DNA from 2 places in the Paenibacillus sp. J22TS3 genome. Region 2 is predicted to be linked to the other one. Evidence: predicted binding sites of a transcription regulator. Region 2 holds the regulator's gene; the other holds the start of a gene.
What was found. Region 2 encodes Rex, which represses fermentation and respiration genes when NADH is low (regulators of the CRP and FNR family bind a similar motif). Its sites were predicted from a motif close to TTGTGAAATATTTCACAA; they were not measured.

Region 1 (8,055 bases), 170 kb from region 2:
ACCCGATGCCGCTGCACGAAGTGGCACCTACAGTCCAGCCTCAGGGCAGCATGCTCTCGACAGGGGAGGATATGGCCAAGTTTCTGATCTCCCAGTTGAACGGCGGAGCAGTGGGAAATAACCGGATATTGAAGGAAAGCTCTGTAAAAGAAATGCAGACGTTCCATCACTACGCCGCACCAGGCGTTCCGGATACAGCTTACGGGTACGAGCCCTCCAATGTGCCTTGGAAGGATAACGGACAGAAGGTTGTAGGTAAGGATGGGGACTATCAAGGCTTTACTTCCTATATGTGGCTTATCCCCGAGCAGAGCATTGGTGTATTTGTCAGCTTCACAGCCTCTACGCAGCTGAGAGAGCAGCTTTACAGCGAATTTATGGACCATTTCTTCCCCGCCAAACCGGCACAGGTACAATTCTTGAATACACCAGTTCAGGATTTGCAGGCTGTGGAAGGAAGCTACCGCAAGCTGCGGACATTCAACGCAGTGGTTCAGATTAAGGCTGTGGGTAACGGGGAAATTGCTCTGAGTGGTCTTAACGGTAAGGCGCTTAAGTTTCGGCAGACAGGACCACAGGTGTTTAAAGATGAGAACGGAGCAACCCTTGCGTTCGTGAACGATTCGGCTGGAACTCCGAAATATTTTAAATATCTAGGCGTTGATTATTTCGAAAAAATAAAGCTGCCAACTCCGTTCACTGACGTTAGTTCAAAGAGTCCATATGCAAAGTTCATTGATCCATTATACAGCTTTGGATTCTTGAATGGGAGATCGGACGGTAAGTTTAGTCCTGAGGGCAATACCACCCGGGCCGAATTTGTCCATTTCCTGATCACTCTGTTTGGACTGACACCCCGTAGCTCTGAGCCAGCTTTTAAGGATACGGCAGGTCACTGGGCTGAGGCAGATCTGCAGACAGCAGCGGAAGGCGGTCTGCTGACACCTGATAGCAAAGGAAACGCGAATCCTGATCAGGCGATAACCAGACAGGAGGCGGCTTATCTGTTCTACCAAGTCGTCAGAGGCATGTGGGGAATTTCCCCGCAGGATGCCAAGCTCGCACCGGGCACGGATTCCTGGGCGCTTGAAAGCGTCAAGACCGTTGTCGCTCTTGGGCTTTATGGGCCTGAAGCCAAAAAGAATGAGGATGGGTCTGTTGACTATCGATCCAAGCAGCCTCTAAAAAGACAGGAAGCTGCTGTATTCTTCTACACACTGGTTAACCCTCCAAGCTAATTTAAAAGCAGGAAAGCTGGATTAACTCCGGCCTTCCTGCTCTTTTTTTATCTATAAATGGGATTGAAACAGCATATTATCATAAAGGTTAACAATTTAAATCCGGCAAATTTGATGCGGACACAGCTCGCAGTGACAGATATCCTGAAGCATAACCAGGTCTTTAATAACGATATAGCCATTCTCGTACTCCAGCGCTTCTTTTCTCCGCAGATCACTAAGCATGCGGTTGACACTTTCTCTTGTTGCTCCGATCATATTGGACAAGTCGGTATGGGTGATTTTTCTATTAATCCGGATCGAATCACCATGCTTCTCACCGTAAGAATTACTGAGACGAATCAAAGTCGAGCATAAGGCCCCGGGCTTGCCGTACATCATCAGGTCGCGGAACTTGGTCTGTGTCAGCCGGTGATGGATTCCCATCCATTTCATAAAGTCGATTGCAAAATCCGCATGCTGGCAGATCAGAATCTCCAAGTCACGCTGCTCAATAATACCGATCTCACTATCCTCAATAACCTCAGCTGTAAAGCTGTATTTAGATCCGAAGAAGGGATCAGCCTGCCCAACGAGATCGCCGCTTTGGTACATATATAAAATAAGTTCTTTTCCTTCATCTGTTGACTTAGTCAATTTAATGCGTCCGCGTTTAATATAGAACAGCTTATCCGCAAGATCTCCCTCCCAGAACAGGTGGGACCCGCTAGCATAAGCTTTGTCTTTCATCATCACGAGAAGACGGTTGAAGTTCTGCTCCGTAAAGCTGCCGGTGTTCCCGCGGGTTAATGTTGTACTTAAATAATCAATCATCACCGATCACTCCTTAGTATTCCAATTATACAAGCTCTGTGGATGAACTTATGAGGTTCGTTCCATTTCTTTTTCTATGCCTCAATTATATAGCTTTAATTTGGAATTTAGGGGGCGAAAGAGGCCCTAAAAGTGTCGAATAAACGAACTTTGTGATTTATTTCACTTTACTTTATTTCTGTGACAAATATCACAGTATGCGGTTTTTCACTATGCTAAGATCAATGCGTAGAGAGAAGAAAGACGAGTGGCAACATTGAAGTTAAATACACTTGTGAAAAATTTCACGAAATAACAACTTCAACAATCCGCTCACCTAAATAATAGGAGGATGAGAGTTATGGCTACCAAAGCTCAAGTTAACGAAACTGTAAAGCCAACTGCTGAAGAACACATCCAGACATTGATCAACAAAGCAAAGAAAGCATCCGACGCCTTCATGCAAATGAACCAGGAGCAAATTGATGAAATTGTCCAAGCCATGGCCCTTGCGGGTATGGATAAGCACATGCACCTGGCGAAGCTGGCTATTGAAGAAACAGGTCGGGGTGTGTACGAAGATAAAATTATCAAGAATATGTTCGCGACAGAATATATCTACCATAATATCAAGAACGACAAGACCGTAGGGGTTATTGAAGACAACCCGTATGACAGCTTCCAGAAGATTGCAGAGCCAGTAGGTATTATCATGGGGATTACTCCGGTAACCAACCCGACATCAACTACGATCTTCAAAGCACTTATTGCGATTAAGACACGCAACCCGATTATCTTCGGCTTCCATCCATCTGCACAAAGCTGCTGTACCGCAACTGCACAGATCCTGCTGAAAGCAGCTGTCGAGCACGGCGCACCGGCTGATTGCATCCAGTGGATTGAAGCACCTTCCATGGATAAAACGAACGCTTTGATGAATCATCCTGATGTGGCCTTGATTCTGGCAACTGGCGGTTCGGCAATGGTTCGTGCAGCCTACAGCTGTGGTAAGCCAGCACTCGGCGTGGGACCTGGTAACGTGCCATGCTTCATTGAGAAAAGCGCGGATATCGATCAAGCGGTAAACGACCTGATCTTGTCCAAAACTTTTGACAACGGTATGATTTGCGCTTCCGAGCAAGCTGTAATTATTGAAGAGCCAATCTTCGACCAAGTGAAGAAGAAAATGATTGCCAACGGATGTTATTTCGTGAATAAGGAAGAAGCTGCTAAGCTGAGCGCAGGCGCAATCGTTGCTGAGAAATGTGCAGTTAACCCGGCAATTGTAGGCCAACCAGCCGTAAAAATTGCTGAAATGTGCGGAATTCAAGTACCTGAAGGCACCAAAATCCTTGTTGCCGAAGTAGAAGGCGTAGGTCCTAAATACCCGCTGTCGGCTGAGAAGCTGAGCCCGGTTCTGGCCTGCTACAAAGTATCCAACGCTCAGCAAGGTATTGATCGCGCGGCTGAAGTCGTTGCCTTCGGCGGTATGGGTCACTCTTCGGTTATTCACTCGAACAACGAAGAAGTTATCCAAAAATTCTCTGACCGCATGCCAACCTGCCGGATTCTGGTGAATCAGCCATCTTCGCAAGGCGGTATCGGTGATATCTACAATACGAACCTGCCATCTCTGACACTGGGCTGTGGCTCGTATGGACGCAATTCGACATCTTCTAACGTAACTGCAGTTAACCTCATCAACGTGAAAAGGGTGAATCGCCGTACCGTGAATATGCAATGGTTCAAAGTACCTTCGAAGATTTATTTTGAAAAAGGGGCTACTCAATATCTTGCCAAAATGCCGGATATCAGCCGTGTGCTGATCGTAACGGACCCAATGATGGTGAAACTGGGTTATGTGGAAAGAGTAGAGCACTATCTGCGTCAAAGACAAACTCCGGTCGCCATTGAAGTGTTCTCGGAAGTTGAGCCGGACCCATCCACAACTACGGTGAAACGGGGAACAGAGCTTATGGCTCAATTCCAGCCGGACTGCATCATCGCACTCGGCGGCGGTTCTCCAATGGATGCTGCAAAAGGCATGTGGTTGTTCTATGAATACCCAGACACAGATTTCAACAACTTGAAACAGAAATTCATGGATATCCGCAAACGGATCTACAAATATCCACGCCTTGGTCAAAAAGCACAGTTTGTTGCGATCCCAACCACTTCGGGTACGGGTTCTGAAGTAACATCTTTCGCAGTTATCACCGACAAGGTTAACGGTAACACCAAGTACCCGCTCGCTGACTATGAATTAACACCGGATGTAGCCATTATTGATCCTGAATTTGTGTACAGTCTGCCTAAAGTAGCCGTAGCTGACACAGGTATGGACGTACTCACCCATGCTATCGAAGCCTATGTATCTGTCATGGCTAATGACTACACCGATGGTTTGGCGATCAAAGCAATTCAGCTTGTATTCGAATGGCTTGAGAAATCGGCGTTGACTGGTGACAAGCTGGCACGCGAGAAAATGCATAACGCATCAACATTGGCCGGTATGGCATTCGCGAATGCTTTCCTTGGCATCAACCACAGCTTGGCTCATAAATGGGGCGGACAATACCATACCGCTCATGGACGCACCAACGCGATCCTGATGCCGCATGTCATCCGCTATAATGCGAAGAAACCAACTAAGTTCGCAGCGTTCCCTAAATACACCAACTTTGTTGCGGATCAACGTTATGCTGAGATTGCCCGCATTCTGGGACTGCCAGCCCGCACTACCGAAGAAGGCGTGAAGAGTCTGATTGGCGCAATCCGCGATCTGAACCGCAAACTGGGTATTCCAGAAACGTTCCAGGAGCTGGGCTTCGATCCAAAAGACTTCGAGAGCAGAGTGGACTATCTGGCTGACCGCGCCTTCGAAGACCAATGTACAACTGCGAATCCTAAGCTGCCGCTTGTTAAGGAACTTGCAGAAGTCTATAGAGACGCATTCTACGGAAGATTTGAATAAGCACAAACTACAGGTTCATAGCACGTAAAAAATGGAGTGACAAATATCACCGCAAATGTGATATTTGTCACATCCTTTTTCAGGCAAATCCTCTATGATAAAAGTATAAAAGGTCCCGGTAAACAGAAGTTATAGGGAGTATCGGCATTGATGTTAGGGTAGGAGTAAATTTGATTGTGAAAACTATCACAACATTAAGTTGGCATTGCCTTGGGGGATCTTGTCTGTTCACACAATTCAGAGATGGAGGGAATTATCATGTCGGTAATTGAGAGAGAAGTACAAGCCGCACAATCGGGTTGGAGAAGCTTTAAGAAAGGGAAATGGCAGAAAGAGGTTAATGTTCGTGACTTCCTCGACCATAATCTTACCCCTTACCATGGCCGTGAGGACTTCCTTCAAGGTGCGACAGCCAATACGAAAGCACTGTGGGAGATTGTATCCAACTTGACCAAACAGGAACGGGAAAATGGCGGAGTGCTGGATGTGGATGTGAACACCCCTTCGACAATTATTTCACATAAACCTGGATATTTGGATAAGGACAAAGAACAAATCGTCGGGGTTCAAACAGACGCGCCATTCAAACGCTCCATTCAACCATTTGGCGGCATCCGGATGATGATTGATGCTTGTGAGGCTTATGGCTTCAAAATGCCTGAAGAAGTTGTAAACATCTTCACAACGATCCGCAAAACACACAATCAAGGCGTATTCGATGCTTATACTTCCGAGATGAGAGCTGCCCGTAAAGCAGGGATCATTACCGGTCTTCCAGATGCTTACGGCCGTGGCCGGATTATCGGGGACTACCGCCGGGTTGCACTCTATGGTGTTGATTTCCTGATCGCTCAGAAGAAGAATGAACTGGTGCAGCTTGAACTTGATGTGATTGATGAGGATGTAATTCGTCTGCGTGAGGAATTATCCGAGCAAATCCGGGCTCTGGGCGAGCTTAAGGTTCTTGCTGAGATGCACGGCTTTGATATTTCACAGCCCGCCAATACAGCCAAAGAAGCCTTCCAGTGGGTATATTTCGGCTATCTTGCAGCCATTAAAGAACAGAACGGTGCCGCGATGTCTCTGGGCCGCGTATCTTCCTTCCTGGATATTTACATCGAACGTGACCTTGCTGAAGGCACATTGACAGAAGAACAAGCACAGGAACTGGTTGACCATTTTGTCATGAAGCTTCGGATCGTGAAATTCCTGCGTACTCCTGACTACAATGAACTGTTCAGTGGAGACCCAACCTGGGTAACCGAATCCCTCGGGGGCATGGCGGTGAACGGTCAGACCCGCGTGACCAAGAACAGCTTCCGGTTCCTGCATACCCTGTACAATCTGGGTCCAGCACCAGAGCCAAACTTAACTGTATTGTGGTCGGAACAGCTTCCTGAAGGCTTCAAGAAATACTGTGCTAAAGTCTCCATCGAAACAAGTTCCATTCAATATGAAAGTGATGATTTGATGCGCCCGATCTATGGCGATGATTACGGTATCGCATGCTGCGTATCCGCTATGGAGATCGGTAAACAGATGCAGTTCTTCGGAGCTCGTGCTAACTTGGCCAAAGCCCTGCTGTACGCCATTAACGGAGGTAAAGATGAGAAATCCGGCGTTCAGGTAGGTCCTGAATATCCGGCAATCACATCTGAGGTACTTGATTACAACGAGGTTATGAAACGCTTCAAACCTATGATGGAGTGGCTGGCTAAGCTTTATATGAATACGCTGAATGTCATCCACTACATGCATGATAAATACAGTTATGAACGCATCGAGATGGCGCTTCATGACCGCGATATTCTCCGCACAATGGCTTGTGGTATTGCCGGCTTATCAGTAGCGGCGGACTCACTTAGCGCAATAAAATATGCGAAGGTGACCCCTATCCGCAACGAGAAAGGAATTGCGGTAGACTTCAAAATTGAAGGTGAATACCCTTGCTACGGTAACAATGACGACCGGGTCGACCAAATCGCTGTTGGGCTGGTTGAGCAGTTCATGAGTATGATCCGCAAGCATAAAGCTTACCGGAACGCCATGCCTACACAATCCGTGCTGACCATCACATCCAACGTGGTATACGGTAAGAAGACCGGTACTACACCAGACGGACGTAAAGCCGGCGAGCCATTTGCTCCAGGCGCTAACCCTATGCATGGCCGTGACAAGAAGGGAGCCCTCGCTTCCCTGAGCTCTGTAGCAAAGCTGCCATATGAGCACAGTCTTGATGGTATCTCCAATACATTCTCCATTGTTCCGAAAGCGTTGGGGAAAGAGCCGGAAGTACGCAAGTCCAATCTGGTGTCTATGATGGACGGATATTTCGGCAGTGGGGCCCATCACCTGAACGTCAACGTATTTGACCGTGAACAGCTCATGGACGCTATGGAGCATCCAGAGAACTATCCTCAGCTGACTATTCGTGTATCGGGTTATGCCGTAAACTTCATTAAGCTGACTCGCGAACAGCAGCTCGACGTAATTAACCGTACTTTCCACGGTTCTATGTAAGGATCAACTGGTCGTATAGGGATACAATCTTATAATAAATTGCTGCAGACCTGCAGAAAGGGTGACAATAGCATGATTACAGGTCATATTCATTCATTGGAAACATTCGGCACCGTAGATGGCCCGGGAATTCGGTTCGTCCTCTTTATGCAGGGCTGCCTACTTAAATGCAAGTACTGCCACAACCCGGATACATGGGACTTGACTGGCGGAAAGGATATGAGCCTCGAAGAGGTGTTGGCAGAGATTGAGCCTTATGTTAATTACTATCGTTCTTCGGGTGGAGGAATTACGGTCTCTGGTGGTGAAGCGACACTACAGGCGCACTTTGTAACAGAACTGTTCCGGGAAGTGAAGAAACGGTGGGGACTTCATACCACGCTGGATACGAATGGTTATAACGAGGGTGACAAGATTAAAGATCTGCTCGATGTTACAGATCTGGTGCTCCTGGACTTGAAGCATATTGATAACGAGAAACACATTGAGCTGACCGGCAAGCCGAATGAGCGTATGCTGAAGATGGCGGAG
Region 2 (8,399 bases):
TTGCGGCGATTAGAAGAATCCGCGGCGTATCCGAGTTATAGATTCCGTCCATCTCGGTCAGGAGCTGATTCAGCGTCTGATCATACTCGCGCTGTTGGCCGCCTTCACGCTTGCCACCAATCACATCAATCTCATCAATAAATATAATCGCGTTCTCTTTCTTCTCTTGAGCCGCGCGGGTCCGTGCCTCCTTAAACAGGTCACGAATGCGTCCGGCACCCACGCCGACGTACATTTCCACGAACTCCGAGCCTGAAGCCGCCACGAATACAGATTTCGTATAATGCGCTGCCGCTTTGGCCATCAGCGTCTTACCGGTCCCTGGAGGTCCAGTCAGCAGAATCCCTTTAAGCGGGCGAATGCCGAATTTTTGAATTTCCTCATGTCTGACCATGAAATCAAGCGCCTCGCGAAGCTCCTGCTTTGCACTGTCCTGCCCGCCGATTTCTTCAAAGGTCAGCTTAGCTGGTCCCGCCTTCTTGCGCTTCTTCTCCTGGGAGGCACCTACTGTGATGCCGCCTCTCATCTGAACCACAGCATAGAGAGAACCGACCATGGCTAATCCAATGATAACCGGGATAATATTAAGACCGATGTAAGCCATAAACACGAGCAGCACAAGCACAAATCCGATGACGATTTCTTTAATATACTTAGACATTATTCCATACCCCCAGTTGGCCCGGTACCCTTGGAAGAACAATAAACTTGCTGGCTTTGCCGTCGGTTAATGTTACATAAATATTATCACTATCCATCGCGCTGTTCACGGTAAGATTCGGGCTGCCTTCCTTCAGCTTCTCCAGCGTTGCTGGAATTTCCGTATACTTTTTATTATCCATCGCTTCAGCTACCGGGAAGAGCGCCTTCGACCACCATTCGTCCAGCGTCTTGCTTGAATGATCAACCACCGTTAATTTCAGCTTCCGGCTTCCGAGCAGGGACTTACCATCAACAGTTAAGTGCTGAACCAAACCACTTAAATCCGTTTTGGGATCCAAATCGAGTTTCAAATCCACCTGCTTTTGGGTAATATCAAACTGAACATTCTTCACACCATCATACTGGGTGACCAATTTCTTAAGCGGAGCTTGTACCGCAAACTGGCTATACGCGAACCAGCCACCAAACAGGACAACCGCAGATATAGCGACAGTAGTAACCAAAGGAACGATACGCAGCTTCTTCAATAGAAGATCCTCCTTATAAAAAATCAACGGATTTCTCCGTCTTTTTGTATACTCAATTATATATCTCAAAAGTACAAGTATTAGTATATCACAGAATATATACTTTTTCTAAGCGAATGTCTGAAAATCTTTGAAATTGTTGGGATATTTCTCACAACGTTCAATAAATAGCCGCAAACCAAACAAGACCTTCCATTCTCATGATGGAAGGTCTTGTTTATTAGAACCTAGGTTTAGAGCTTTATTTTAAAATATACCAATAGCAACCCTCTTAACGATTAGGCAGGGTAAACGTATCCTGTAGAGCCTGCCCATCCGAGAATTTATAGAATCTGTAGTTATAATGATCCTTCTCTTTGTAGAACAATTGATATACATATTCCTTTGCCGTGTCATCCGGGTCTTTGTCATAGATTCCAGGCACGAGCCTAACAATAGTTGCATCTGGCAGCTCAGCTTTCACCTTATTGCGCACCTGCTCCAGAGTAACTCCGTTCTTGGCCAGCTCCTGATGATCCACTTTGCCGTCAACCACCCAAACCACGATATCCTGATTAGAAGTGCTCTTGCCCTCGATGACCCAGCATACGGTATCCCAGACCGACTTGCTTGCATGCTCTACCGAGGCCAGTCCCGCCTGCTGCTTCGCCACAATAATTGCCGCATCCTTCTCTGCCCAGTAATCACTCATGGTATATACATAATAACGCTGTATCCCGAACAGAACTACAAGCACAATGAGAATGGAGAGCAGAATCCATTTCGTCTTTTTCTTCAAGCCTTCACTTCCTTTCTGGCCAGAAGTCTCCGCTTAACGGGAGAGCAGTCCTTCAAAACATGCTTGAGCTTCCCGGCGAATCCGCTCTTCATCCATTGTGATGCAGCTTCCATTCTTCACGACTTGCGCCCCGTTCACCCACACGTGCTTAACATCCTTCGGCCCTGCAGAGTAGACCATGTGGGAAATGAAATCTGTATATGGAACAAAATGCGCTTGATCTGTATCCAAAGCAATGAAATCTGCTTTCATGCCAGCGGCAAGACGGCCAGTGTTCTGAAGATAGACGGACTGTGCGCCATAAATGGTGCCCATCTTGAGCGCCTCATCCGCAGGCACCGCAGTCGGATCACCTGATACGCCTTTATGAATCAACGCGGCGAGCCTCACCTCTTCAAACATATCCAAGTTATTATTGCTGGCTGCTCCATCGGTACCCAAAGAAACGACCACACCAGCCTTCTGAAGATCCATTACACGCGCTACACCGCTTGCCAGCTTAAGATTGCTTCCCGGGTTATGGGAGACGGCCACCTTGTTTCTGGCCAGGATTTCAATCTCTTCGTCGGTAAGATGAACGCCATGGGCTACAATGGATGGACGGGAGAAAAATCCAAGTTTCTCCAAATGGATGGCAGGACGTGTCCCATAATCGTTGATGTTCTGCTGAACTTCCGCAGCCGTCTCCGACATATGCGTATGCAGCGGCAGGTCCAGATCATGTGCCGCCTGGACAAACTTCTCAATAAATGCCGGAGGACATGTGTAAGGGGAGTGCGGCGACATCATGGTAGTGATTCTGCCATCGGCCTGTCCATGCCAGTCTTTGGCGAACTGTACCGCCTCCTCCAGCTTCATCTGCTGCACGTCTTCTGGACACAGCCCTATAGCTCCGCGCATGAGCACCGCGCGCATTCCGGATTCCTGCACCACCTTGGCCACCTGGTCCATGTGGTCGTACATGTCCAGGAAGGTCGTGGTTCCGCCTTTGAGCATCTCCAATACAGACAGGGATGTTCCCCAGTATACATCGTTAGATGTAAACTTGGCCTCCATAGGCCACATCTTCTCTTGAAGCCACGTTTGGAGTTCCATATCATCACCATAACCCCTCAGCAGGGACATTGCCGCATGGCCATGGGTGTTGATCAATCCTGGAGAAAAAAGCAGGCCGCTTCCGTCAAAAGCTTCTGTCTCCTCTTCACCTTCCGGGCAACTCTCTCCAACATATTTAATTACATCATCCTCGATCAGCATATATCCCTTGATCACGGATTGCCCCGGCTCCAATACCACAAAGGTTCCGTTCTTGATCAACCATTTACGACTCATTCCACTCGTCTTCCTTTCCATCCTCCAAATAATAAGCCAAGCTGAGCAGATCGGTAGTGAAATCCGCCGCATGCAGACGTACCCCGGCAGGCACCTTCAGAATAGTCGGGGCGAAGTTAAGTATGGCTTCTATTCCGGCGCTGATCAGCTGATCAGCAACCCGCTGCGCCTCAATATCGGGTACTGTAATAATCCCAATCCGGATATTCAGCCTCTTGACCGTCTCTCCCAATTCCTCAATCGGCTGCACTGTCAATGAGTTGATTTTTTGGCCAATCTTGTGCTCGGAAGCATCAAAGAGGGCCACAATCTTCATGTTATCTTTCAAATACGTATTGTAGTTCGACAAGGCTTGGCCCAGATTACCTGCCCCAACAAGGGCCACGTTAATCTGCTGATCCAAATTCAGGATTTGGCGGATCTTCTCAATCAGATATGAAACATCATAGCCGATTCCCTTACGGCCAAAGTCACCGAAATATGCCAAATCCTTGCGGATTTGTGCCGGATTCAGATCCAGCTTTTGTCCAAGCTCCTGTGAAGAAACGGTCGCAACCTCCCGCAGGCTAAGCTCATTCAGAAAGCGCAGATATACAGGCAATCTGCGCACAACCGCGTCCGATATTTTCTCCGATTTCATCTCTATTTCCCCCTAAATCTAATGAGTCCGGTCAATCGCCGGTGCCTAGCCATTCTGATATTCGGGACACCATTTGCTGTGTGGGCATATGCTCCATCTTTGGCCCCGGCAAAGAATACAGGAAGTACTTCCCATAGTAGGACTCAAGAATCCGCGTATCATAAACAATCACAATTCCGCGGTCCTGTGAGGAGCGGACCAGCCGTCCGAAGCCCTGCTTGAACCGGATCACCGCCTGCGGAACGGACAGCTTCATGAACGGATTCTTCTTCTGCCGCTGAAGCCGCTCACTCTTTGCCTCCACCAGCGGATGATTCGGCGGCTGGAAGGGCAGCCGGACGATCGCCAGGCTTGTCAGCGCATCTCCCGGGATATCCACCCCTTCCCAGAAGCTGCTTGTTCCCAGCAGTACGGAGGCCTGCTGACCTTGGAATCTGCGGGTTAGCTTGGTGCGATTGCCGCTGTCCACGCCTTGTCCGATCACAGTAATGCCTTGCGCGCCAAGCGCCTCCTTCAACGGATCGTAGACCTGGCGCAGCATCCGGTACGAGGTAAACAGGACCAACATACGGCCCTGTGTCGCTACCGCCGCATCAGCGAGCGAGCTCACCAATGTGCTGACAAAGTAGTCATCACCAACACTCCCCTTAACACTAGGGAAGTCTCTTGGAATGACAAGCAGTGCCTGCTCCCGGTATTTAAACGGGGAAGGAAGCATGGAAGTAAGCAGCCGATGCTGATCCGAAGCTTCCTGAAGTCCCAGCTGTTCAATCATGTACTGGAATGATTTGTCCACGGACAGCGTTGCCGAGGTCATAATAACACTTTTCTTTTTGTCAAAGAAATATTCCTTCAGCTGTTGGCTAACTTCAACTGGCACCGCGTAAATCTGCAGAGAACGGCTGCGGTAATGTCCGTTGCCTTCGATCCAATACACGGTCTCTTCGTTGTCCAGCTTCATGAATGAGCGGATATTGTCCCGCTCGGCCACCAAGTCCTTAAATAGACCGCTGATGTCCGTAAGCAAGCTCTCTGACCCATAGCTGTCATCATCATCCTTCAGCTCATTCATCATCCGCTCACCCTTGCGGATGACGCCCCCCATCGTCAGATAGATTTGATTCTCAAGCTCGCTCAGCTCTTCCCAGTTCTTCGGCTTGTTATTCGGCAGGAGCCTAAGCACGAACTGGCCGGGTTCACCGGGAGCTGCATCACTTCGTTCAGGCATCAAGCTGAACAGCTGGTCGCTGAGACGGTCCCAGTTCTCTTTGATCTCCAGCAGTTCCGGATACAAGTTATCAATCACGTTAACCCATTCCAGTGCTTTCTCCGAACCGCTGCTTTGAAGCTGGATGCGGAGATTAGGAAGCTGCCCTGTACGGCTGTCTTTATACAGCCGGGTAAGGGTATGAAGAACGGTGAAATACTTCATATTCATACCAAGGTGCTTGCCAGCCACATCTTCCAGATGATGTGCCTCATCAATCACCAGCCGCTCGTAGGATGGCAGCAGCTGATGCCCGGCCTTCACATCCGTAAACAGTTTGGAATGATTGGTGATCACCACGTCGGCCACTCCAGCTTCATGTTTGGCCTTGTGATAGTAGCATTTACGGAACCAAGGGCAGGAACGGCCCAGACATGAGTCTGATTCACTGGCAACTGTCTCCCAGAAGTCCGCCCCCCGGTTGCCTTGATTCAGCTCTTCATCGTCGCCGATTTCGGTCTGGGTAAGCCAGACGATCATCTGAGCCGCGATCAAGACGTCTTCCTTGGGCGATACAAAGTCTCTTTTATTTATTTTATGTTCAAATTTACGCAGACACAAATAATGCTGTCTGCCCTTGAAGATCGCTGCACGGAATGGAAACGGTACAACCTCGGACAATAACGGAATATCCCGCTCACGTAATTGCTCCTGAAGATTTATGGTATGCGTGCTGACCATAACTTTCTCTTCGGCCTTCACACTATGATAAATCGCAGGAAGCAGGTATCCAAGGGATTTCCCCGTTCCAGTGCCAGCTTCCACAAGCAAATGCTTGTCCTCGTCGAACGCCCGCATTACCTCGTCCAGCATCATATTCTGCGCTTCTCGCTCTTCGAACTGCGGGAGCTTCGCCTTCAGATTCGCACGGACCTGACTCAGGAACTGTTCAAAGGAAACGTCTTCGAGCGGATTGTCCGCCTCCTCGCTCCTCGCCGGCTTGATGTCGATCCAGTCCTCGGTCTTCAAGGCAAACTGCCGGTAGTAGGAATAACCGTCCGCCATGGGCGCGGCAGCTTCCTTCTCCCTCTCCTGCAGTGCAGCATCAAAGAACCACCCCAGATCGCTGTCTTCTCCTGCGAACAGGTCAGAGAGACGCTGCAGCGACAGAAGAGGCAGCTCTTCGATCTCCTCCAGACATTTCAGGAAGATCAGTGCGGTCGCCAGCGCGTCCGAATCGGCCTGGTGTGGTCTATCATGCGTAACCCCGAACTCGCCGGATACAAATCCAAGCTGGTAGGAGGTAAGTGAAGGGAACATAATTTTCAGAAAATCCATTGTATCCAGAATTCGTCCCGTAAATGGCAAATAACCTGTTTTATCCAAAGCGCTCTGTAAGAAATTAAAGTCAAAAGCAACATTATGTCCAACCAGGATTACATCGTCCAGAAGGGGAACCATCTCCATCATAACCTCATCGAGGTCCGGCGCGTCCTTCACATCCTCCTCCGTTATTCCCGTTAACTGAGTAATGAACGGCGGAATCGGAACTCCCGGCTTCACATATGACGAATACACCTGAGTTATCGTTGAATCGTGATCTATAATGGCAAGCCCAACTTGAATAATCTCATCAGAGGACTGGTTACCTGTCGTTTCAAAATCGAGAACGGCATATTTCATTGTATACTCATTACCTTTCGTTCCAGTCTCCTTAACAGCATAACAAAAAAAGCCCGATTTGAAAATTAATCATGCAAACAAATATTCGCACAAGATCATCTTGGCATCACAAAAAAACGATGCGCTTTCCCGAAGGGATTACGCATCGTCTCACAATTGTGCACCCATCTACATTAAGGCCGCAAGTTGACTTCCGAACTGCAGGGAACCTTGCTTTTGCTTGCATACTTCAAGATTGGAGAGCGGCTCGGTAAATGTAGGATCAATATGATGGGCAAGTAAAAAATAATCCCGCGCTCTCTCCATCTGGTTCAGCTTGGCTTCAATGCAGCCCAGAGCATTGTAGATAATCGAGCGCAGCCGTTTGTTCTCCGTAAGGGGCAGCACCCATTGAAAGTGGCGCCCGGCCTCCCTGACTTCATTCATATACAAATAAGACATGGCTAAATAAATCCGGGCAAGAAGGCTGTCTTTGAACTCCTCTGTGGTGAGCTTGAACTGTTCGACTGCATGAGAATACATCATCAGCTTGTAATAGCCCTGCCCTTTGATAAATGAGCCTGACTTCATCTCAGGAAGCTCAGCCGACTCCATGGAATCTGGCAATCCCCAGCTTTTGCGCACATCACTCATTTTCTCTTCAAAAGAAAGCCATTCTTCAATAATGCCATCACTCATGTGCTTGAGCATCTGCCACTTTTTGCTGAGCTCCTGCTTCTGAGTTCCTTTTGCGACCGGGTACACCTGGGCAATTTCCTCTAACATATCATTCATTTCCGCAAAAACATGCTGAAACATCATCTGCATCCCACCTTACACGAAAATGAAATCAAGCGGCGGCCTATGTTCATTTTTTGTCCGGGAGCCTGATTTCATTCTTGCAAGCACCATTTAAATAATGGTTTGCTTCGTGTTATCGGATTGTAGCATGCACCTCATGCCGGGCGGTTTCCACCGGCCGGTTGTTCTCATCAACAAACACAACCGTAGGTTTATGTGTCAGGAGCTCCTCCTGGGACATTTGAGCATAAGAAATAATAATTACCGTGTCGCCCGGCTGAACCAGTCTGGCCGCAGCACCGTTAAGACAGATCACCCCGCTGCCGCGCGGACCGGGGATCACGTAGGTTTCCAATCTTGCGCCGTTGTTATTATTTACAATCTGCACTTTTTCATTCTCAAGAAGATCAGCCCGCTCCATCAGGCTCTCATCAATGGTGATGCTGCCCACATAGTTCAGATTCGCTTCTGTTACTGTTGCGCGGTGGATCTTGGATTTCATCATCGTTCTATACATGGATAACCACTCCTTCAGGTGAGAGCAGAATATTGTCAATCAGACGGGTCTTGCCAAATTTTACAGCCAAAGCAATAATAATCTCGCCTTTGATCTGGGTGGCTGGCACAGATTCGTCCACAGGGGTCAGTGCCGGGAATTGAAGAATATCCACATAATCGATCTCGGCGAGTGGCTTATAGTTGATGTTTTCCGTAATTTTTGCACGGATCTCGGAAAGTGAAACAGATCTGTCGCTGCGGATGCGTGCCTCCGCCTCACGGAGCGACTTG

Region 1: the regulator Rex is predicted to act here: its motif matches at 5,179-5,196, upstream of pflB (formate C-acetyltransferase).

Annotation. Positions count from the first base shown of each region.
Region 1 covers NZ_BOSF01000001.1:538,720-546,774, reverse strand. Annotated here, with positions in the region: gene KJS63_RS02625 (serine hydrolase domain-containing protein) at 1-1,238, shown strand, start outside; gene KJS63_RS02620 (Crp/Fnr family transcriptional regulator) at 1,335-2,051, opposite strand; gene adhE (bifunctional acetaldehyde-CoA/alcohol dehydrogenase) at 2,392-5,004, shown strand; gene pflB (formate C-acetyltransferase) at 5,263-7,524, shown strand; gene pflA (pyruvate formate-lyase-activating protein) at 7,597-8,055, shown strand, end outside.
Region 2 covers NZ_BOSF01000001.1:368,976-377,374, forward strand. Annotated here, with positions in the region: gene KJS63_RS01660 (AAA family ATPase) at 1-661, opposite strand, end outside; gene KJS63_RS01665 (hypothetical protein) at 654-1,190, opposite strand; gene KJS63_RS01670 (cell wall elongation regulator TseB-like domain-containing protein) at 1,462-1,968, opposite strand; gene KJS63_RS01675 (amidohydrolase) at 2,002-3,300, opposite strand; gene KJS63_RS01680 (redox-sensing transcriptional repressor Rex) at 3,290-3,940, opposite strand; gene dinG (ATP-dependent DNA helicase DinG) at 3,972-6,830, opposite strand; gene KJS63_RS01690 (hypothetical protein) at 6,999-7,631, opposite strand; gene panD (aspartate 1-decarboxylase) at 7,744-8,127, opposite strand; gene panC (pantoate--beta-alanine ligase) at 8,120-8,399, opposite strand, start outside.